2 regions of the Aurantimonas sp. genome follow, and region 1 is predicted to be linked to the other one. Evidence: predicted binding sites of a transcription regulator. Region 1 holds the regulator's gene; the other holds the start of a gene.
The links. The regulator LexA, encoded in region 1, represses DNA repair genes until DNA is damaged. The targets are predictions, from matches to a motif close to TGTTCNNNNTGTGTTCNG.
Positions count from the first base shown of each region.

Region 2: recA (recombinase RecA) is a predicted target of LexA. The motif match lies at 1,477-1,494, and genes of this name have one in related genera.

Region 1 covers NZ_CAXPJM010000008.1:254,650-258,290, forward strand. The annotation lists gene ACEQX1_RS04465 (ComEC/Rec2 family competence protein) at 1-1,517, shown strand, start outside; gene lexA (transcriptional repressor LexA) at 1,612-2,331, opposite strand; gene glp (gephyrin-like molybdotransferase Glp) at 2,375-3,616, opposite strand; gene moaC (cyclic pyranopterin monophosphate synthase MoaC) at 3,613-3,641, opposite strand, start outside.
Region 2 covers NZ_CAXPJM010000030.1:87,374-91,014, forward strand. The annotation lists gene ACEQX1_RS13130 (pseudouridine-5'-phosphate glycosidase) at 1-433, opposite strand, end outside; gene ACEQX1_RS13135 (PfkB family carbohydrate kinase) at 430-1,377, opposite strand; gene recA (recombinase RecA) at 1,557-2,630, shown strand; gene alaS (alanine--tRNA ligase) at 2,808-3,641, shown strand, end outside.

The sequences.
Region 1 (3,641 bases):
TCATCACCGGCGAGCGCGCCGGTATCCCCGACGATGCCCGCGAATGGCTGCGCGGCACGGGGCTCGCCCATGTCCTGTCGATCTCGGGCCTGCATATGGCGATCGTCGCCGGCTTCGCCATGCTCGCCGTGCGGTCGTCGCTGTCGCTCGTGCCGGTCATCTCGCTGCGCCTGCCGGCCAAGAAAATCGCCGCCATCGTCGCGCTCGTCGTCGCGGCGATCTATCTGGCGATCTCGGGCGCCAATGTCGCGACCCAGCGCTCCTTCGTGATGCTGGCGATCATGCTCGGAGCGGTGCTGATCGACCGCCCCGCCTTGACGCTTCGCAACGTGGCGATCGCCGCCATCGTCGTCATCCTCGTCGCGCCGCATGCCGTGATGACCGCCAGCTTCCAGATGAGCTTCGCGGCGACCGTGGCGCTGATCGGCGGCTATGCGGCCCTCTCGCAATGGCGGGCGGGGCGCGAACGCGGCCGCGAGACGGACAGGGGCATCGCCGGCAAGATCCTCGTGGCGCTCTCCGCAATCATGGTCACGTCGCTTCTCGCGGGATCGGCAACCGCGCCTTATGCTGCCTATCACTTCCACCGGATGGCGGCCTTCGGCTTCGTCGCCAATCTCCTGACCATGCCGCTGTTCACGTTGTGGATCATGCCGCTGGCGCTGGTGGGAACGCTGCTGATTCCGTTCGGGCTCGACGCCTGGCCGTTCCAGGCAATGGGCGCCGGCCTCTGGCTCGTCCTCGAGATCGCGCGCAACGTCTATGCCTGGCTGCCGGACCAGGCGATCGGACGCATGACCGCCTTGGGCCTTCTGCTGCTGACCGCGGCGATCCTCACCGCGTCCTGTCTGGCAAGCCGGCTGCGGTGGCTTGGCCTGCCGCTGGCACTGGCCGGATTCATTGCTGCGCCCGACAGGACGGCCCCACCGGAACTCCTGATCTTCGAGGACGGCAAGGAGGTCGCGACGCTCGCGGCGGACGGCCAGCTCGCCTTCCTGCGCGCACGGCCCAGCAGTTTCATCGCGGAACAATGGGAACGGGCCTTCGAGGCGCGGGCGCCGCGGGGCACCGACACAGAGCGGATCCGGGCGACGATTCCCGCGGAGTGCGCGGCCAAATATTGCCGCTTCACCACGCGTGGCGGCCTGCGTGTGATCTGGACGGAGGATTATGCCCGCACGGGCGATGCCTGCGACGAGGCGGATGTCGCCATCGTCTCGCGCGCGATCCGGCTTGCCGAATGCCGATCCGGCGCCGTTCTGGTAACGCTGCGCACGCTGCGGCGGACCGGCTCGCTGGCGATCGGCCGGGAGGCGGCGACAGGCCGGCCCCGCATCGTGCAGGCCGTCAGCGATCCGCCCGAACGCTGGAACGTCCACCGGTTGGCGCCCTGGCCGGAATATTGGCGCAAGCCCGCTGCGCCGAACCCGCCGGCACCTGTCACGCAGCCGGCCTCGGCGACCGTCAGCAATGGGGTCACGGCCGGTTCAGGCCGAACCGCGACGGTTGGGCCCTGAGCGAGGACGAGCCGGTTTCGGGCCTCAACGCTTCGGGCGCGAGTCGCGAGGACCTATCACCCGTTCTGCACCGACCGCGTTCCGTCCGGAGCGGTCAGTAGCGGCGGATCAGGCCGATCAGCTTGCCCTGGACCTTGACCCGGTCCGAGCCGAAGATGCGGGTTTCGTAGGCTGGATTGGCCGCCTCCAGCGCAATGGTGTCGCCGCGACGGCGGAAGCGCTTCAGGGTCGCTTCCTCGTCGTCGACGAGGGCGACCACGATCTCGCCCGGCGTCGCCGTGTCGCCCCGGCGGATGACCACCGTGTCGCCGTCGAGAATGCCGGCCTCGATCATCGAGTCGCCCTTCACTTCGAGAGCGTAATGCTCGCCGCTGCCCAGCATGTCCGGCGGAACGACGATGGAGTGGGTGTTGTGCTGGATGGCCGAGATCGGCACGCCGGCGGCGATGCGCCCCATGACCGGAATGGCCGTCGAAGCGGACGCCTTTGCCGGTGCCGGCTGCGCCGCGGGTGCGGGCCGGGCGGTGTCGCGGCTGCCTTCGATGACGCTCGGCTTGAAGCCGGTGCGCCCGACAGGTGCCGGGCGGCTGCCCTGAATCGACTCCGGCAGCTTCAGGATTTCCAGCGCCCGGGCCCGATTGGGCAGGCGGCGGATGAAGCCCCGCTCCTCGAGCGCGGTGATCAGGCGGTGAATGCCGGACTTGGACCGCAGGTCCAGCGCGTCCTTCATTTCATCGAAGGACGGGGGTACACCAGTCTCGCGCACCCGATCGTTCACGAAGACCAGAAGATCGTGCTGCTTGCGCGTCAGCATCCGGGCGACTCCTCAAAACAAAACCTGAACAAACCTATCTGTTCTAGTTGTGTTCCGCAAGTGGCTCCATAGCCGTCAGGGGGACGTAATCGCAGGGATCGCCCGCTTCGGCCGGTGCGGCGCGGACCGGACGCACGAGCAACGCATCGGCCGCGGCATAGATCGACAGCAGCGAGGAATCCTGCCGCGACAACGGCACGATGCGGGGCAGGCCGGCGCTGTCCGGTTCGATCCGGGCGCGGACGAAATCCGTGCGCTCGCCATTGTCCGGCATCGGCGCGGCGAGAACGCCCCGGCGGTAGAGCGGACGCGCAGGACGGCCCGCGAGGCGCCGGACCAGCGGTGCCAGGAACAGGGTCGCGGCGACCATGGAGGAGGCCGGATTGCCGGGCAGGCCGACGACCCGCATGTCGCCCAGCCTGCCGGCCATCAGCGGCTTGCCGGGGCGCATCGCCACTTTCCAGAAGTCGAGGGAGACGCCATGGGCGGCGAACACCTTGCCCACGAGGTCGTGGTCGCCGACCGATGCGCCGCCGATGGTGACGAAGATGTCGGCGCCGTCCGCGATCGCCTGTGTCAGCTGGGCATCGATGGCCGCTTCGCGGTCGGGCGCGATCCCGCAATTCAGCGGCAGGCCGCCGGCCTCGCGCACCAGTGCGGCGACACCGAAGGTGTTGGAGGCGACGATCTGCGACGGACCGATGGGTTCGCCGGGCAGGACGAGTTCGTCGCCGGTCGCCAGGATCGCGACGCGGGGCCGGCTGCGAACCGGGATCGCCGGATGGCCGCCGCTCGCGGCCAACGCGATGGCGCCCGGGGTCAGCACGGTGCCGGCGGTCAGAAGCGGCGTGCCCGCGGCAAAATCGATCCCCGCCGGGCGGATGTGCTGGCCGACCACGACCGGCGCCGTTGCCGTGACGGTGCCGTCCTGCCGGTTGGCGTTTTCCTGGATCAGGATGGCGTCGGCACCGGCAGGGACCGGCGCGCCGGTGGAGATGCGAATGGTCTCGCCCGGCTGCAGCGTGCCGCCATAGGCGTGGCCGGCGGCCGATTCGCCGACGAGCCGCAGGGAGGGGAAGGGCGCTTCGTCGCCAAGGTCGGCGGCGCGGACCGCGTAGCCGTCCATGGCGGAGGCGTCGAAGGCCGGCTGGGTGCGCAGCGAGGCAAGGTCCGCCGCCAGAATGCGGCCCGAGGCGTCGCGCAGCGGCAGCGTCTCGGTTCGCTCGAGGGGGCGGGCGTCCTCGACGAGGAGACGATAGGCCTCCTCGACGGGGATGAGACTCACGACGCGGCGTCCGCCGACCAGTCGC
Region 2 (3,641 bases), on a different contig from region 1:
GATCGGCGGAAATGTCGAAGCTCGTCTCTGCGCCGCGATGGACGCCGCCGATGCCGCCCGTGGCGAAGACGCCGATGCCGGCGAGCGCACTGGCGATCATCGTGGCGGCGACCGTGGTCGCGCCGGTGCGGCCGGTGGCCAGCGCATAGGCGAGGTCGGCGCGCGACACCTTCAGAACGTCTTTTGCGGTCGCAAGGGCCGTGAGTTCGGCGGGCTCGAGGCCGATCCGCAGGCGGCCGTCGAGGACGGCGATGGTCGCCGGCACGGCCCCTTCCTCGCGGACGATCGCCTCGACCCGCTCGGCCATGGCGAGATTGCGCGGATAGGGCATGCCGTGGGTGATGATGGTCGATTCCAGCGCGACGATCGGCGCGTTCGAAGCAAGCGCGGCGGCGACATCGGCAGAGGCCGTATAGGGCAGGGCAGTGGTCAAGACGCAGGCTCCGGTGCGCGGGGATCATGCAGTGCGGCGACGCCCTCGGCGATCCTCCGCGACAATGCGTCCGGGGATAACGGATCCGACGAAATCCGCAACGAGGCGGCGACGATGCCGGCGCGCACGGCGTCGAGCCAGGGCGTGCCGGCGCACAAAGCCGCAAAGGCGGTGCCGGCCAGATTGTCGCCGGCGCCGGTGATGTCCTTCGGAACGACGGTGGGCGGCTGCTGCAGGAGGACGGTCTCGCCGTCGATGATCATCACCTCGCGCGGACCATCGGTCACCACGGCGCGGTGGACGCCGAGCTCGCCCAGAAGTTCGGCGATCAGCTGCGGGCTGGTGCCGGTGGTCGCCTCGACGAGGCTGGCGGCCTCGGCATAGGAGAGGAACAGCGCCGAGATATTGGCGAGCGATTCCTGCAGGCGGCCGATCTTGGCCGGCGAGACGCCGATGGCGCCGACCGGCTTGCCCGCCGCCTCCCGGGTGATCGTCGCGATCGCGCCGGACGGCAGGTTGGCGTCGACGAGGACGCCGTCGGCCTTGCCGATCGCCGCGCGCACGGCGCTCTTGGTGAACAGCCGCGGCACCAGGAGGTCGTAGAGCGCCATGTCGGCGATGCCGGCGACGAGTTCACCCTTGTCGTCGAGAACGGCGGTGTAGGTGGGCGTCATGCGGTCGAGCCAGGTGACCGACAGGTCGGTGACGCCGAGGGCGCGGATCGCGTCGGTGACGCGGCGCCCGTCCGGGTCGCCGCCGCGGGCGCTGTGCAGGCTTATCGTCGCCCCGGCCTGGACCATGGCCTGAACCGCGTTGAAGGCTGCGCCGCCGGGGCAATCCACCAGCCGCCCGGGATTGGAGGCCTGCGGGATGAAGGGCGCGTCCGAGATCGCGCGCCGGTCGATATGGGCCGCGCCGGCGACATAGATCAGGGGGGCGGTCATGGGCGGGCTCTTCATCAAAACTTCAGAAATTCATCGCCGGGAAGCGATTCGCGGCAGCGCGCGGAAACGGAACAAACCGGGATCGGAGACTTGCGGAACGGGAACAAAAAGAGTACATGGTGATGGTGCGGCTCGTCATTGCACCCCCGTCCAACGCGTGGAATAAGGTCTCGTCTCTCATGGCACAGAATTCACTCAGGCTTGTCGAGGATAATTCGTTGGACAAGAACAAGGCGCTCGACGCCGCGCTGTCGCAGATCGAGAGAGCCTTCGGCAAGGGCTCTATCATGCGGCTCGGCGAGAACGAAAAGATCGTCGAGATCGAGACCGTTTCCACCGGCTCGCTGGGCCTCGACATCGCGCTCGGCATTGGCGGCCTGCCGAAGGGCCGTGTCGTCGAGGTCTACGGCCCGGAAAGCTCGGGCAAGACGACGCTGGCACTGCACACCATTGCCGAAGCCCAGAAGAAGGGCGGCGTCTGCGCCTTCGTGGATGCCGAGCACGCGCTCGATCCGGTCTATGCCCGCAAGCTGGGCGTCGATCTGGAGAACCTCCTGATCTCGCAGCCGGACACCGGCGAGCAGGCGCTGGAGATCACCGACACGCTGGTGCGCTCGGGCGCGATCGACGTGCTGGTGGTCGATTCGGTCGCCGCGCTGACGCCGCGCGCCGAGATCGAGGGCGAGATGGGCGATTCGCTGCCCGGCATGCAGGCCCGGCTGATGAGCCAGGCGCTGCGCAAGCTCACTGGTTCGATCTCGCGCTCCAAGTGCATGGTCATCTTCATCAACCAGATCCGCATGAAGATCGGCGTCATGTTCGGCTCGCCCGAGACGACGACGGGCGGCAACGCGCTGAAGTTCTACGCTTCGGTTCGCCTCGACATCCGCCGCATCGGCGCGATCAAGGACCGCGACGAGGTCACCGGCAACCAGACCAAGGTCAAGGTGGTCAAGAACAAGCTGGCGCCGCCGTTCAAGCAGGTCGAGTTCGACATCATGTATGGCGAGGGCGTCTCCAAGACCGGCGAACTGGTCGATCTGGGCGTGAAGTCCGGCATCGTCGAGAAGTCGGGCGCGTGGTTCTCCTACAACAGCCAGCGGCTGGGGCAGGGACGCGAGAACGCCAAGTCGTTCCTGCGCGACAATCCGGCCGTCGCCGACGAAATCGAGACGCTGATCCGCCAGAATGCCGGTCTTCTCGCCGAGCAGCTTCTGGACGATACCGGCCCGGGCGACGATTCCGACGCCTGATCGGCGACGGCAGCACGACATGCGCGACGGCCTGCCCTTCCGGGTGGGCCGTTTCGCGTTGGGGGGTCTGATGGACAGGGCGAGCGGGCCTCTGTACAACGCGCCTTTGCCCGAGGCTGACGGCGTGCGCGCCGCGGCGACGGGCTCTTCCCCGCAGGTATTCCGAAGGTCGCATTCATGAGTGGCGTCAACGAAATCCGGTCCGCGTTCCTCGACTATTTCGCGAAGAACGATCACGAGCGGGTGGCCTCGTCGCCGCTCGTTCCGCGCAACGACCCGACATTGATGTTCACCAATGCGGGCATGGTGCAGTTCAAGAACGTCTTCACCGGCGTCGAGACGCGGCCCTACCAGCGCGCCGCGACCTCGCAGAAATGCGTGCGCGCCGGCGGCAAGCACAACGATCTCGACAATGTCGGCTACACCGCCCGGCACCACACCTTCTTCGAGATGCTGGGGAATTTCTCCTTCGGCGACTATTTCAAGGACCGGGCGATCGAACTCGCCTGGAATCTGATCACCAAGGAATTCGCGCTGCCGGCCGACCGCCTCCTGGTCACGGTCTATTCCGAGGACGAGGAAGCGGCGTCTTTGTGGCGCAAGATCGCCGGCCTGTCCGACGACCGCATCATCCGCATCTCGACCTCCGACAATTTCTGGGCGATGGGCGAGACCGGCCCGTGCGGCCCGTGCTCGGAGATCTTCTTCGACCATGGCGAGGGCATTCCCGGCGGGCCTCCGGGCAGCCCGGACGAGGATGGCGACCGCTTCATCGAGATCTGGAATCTCGTCTTCATGCAGTTCGAGCAGCTGAGCGCCGACAATCGCGTCGAGCTGCCGCGCCCGTCGATCGACACCGGCATGGGGCTGGAGCGCATCGCGGCGATCCTGCAGGGCGTCCACGACAATTACGACATCGACCTGTTCAAGGCGCTGATCGCCAGCGTCGAGGCGACCATCGGCTCGCGCGCCGAGGGTGACAGCGTCGCCAGCCACCGGGTCATCGCAGAC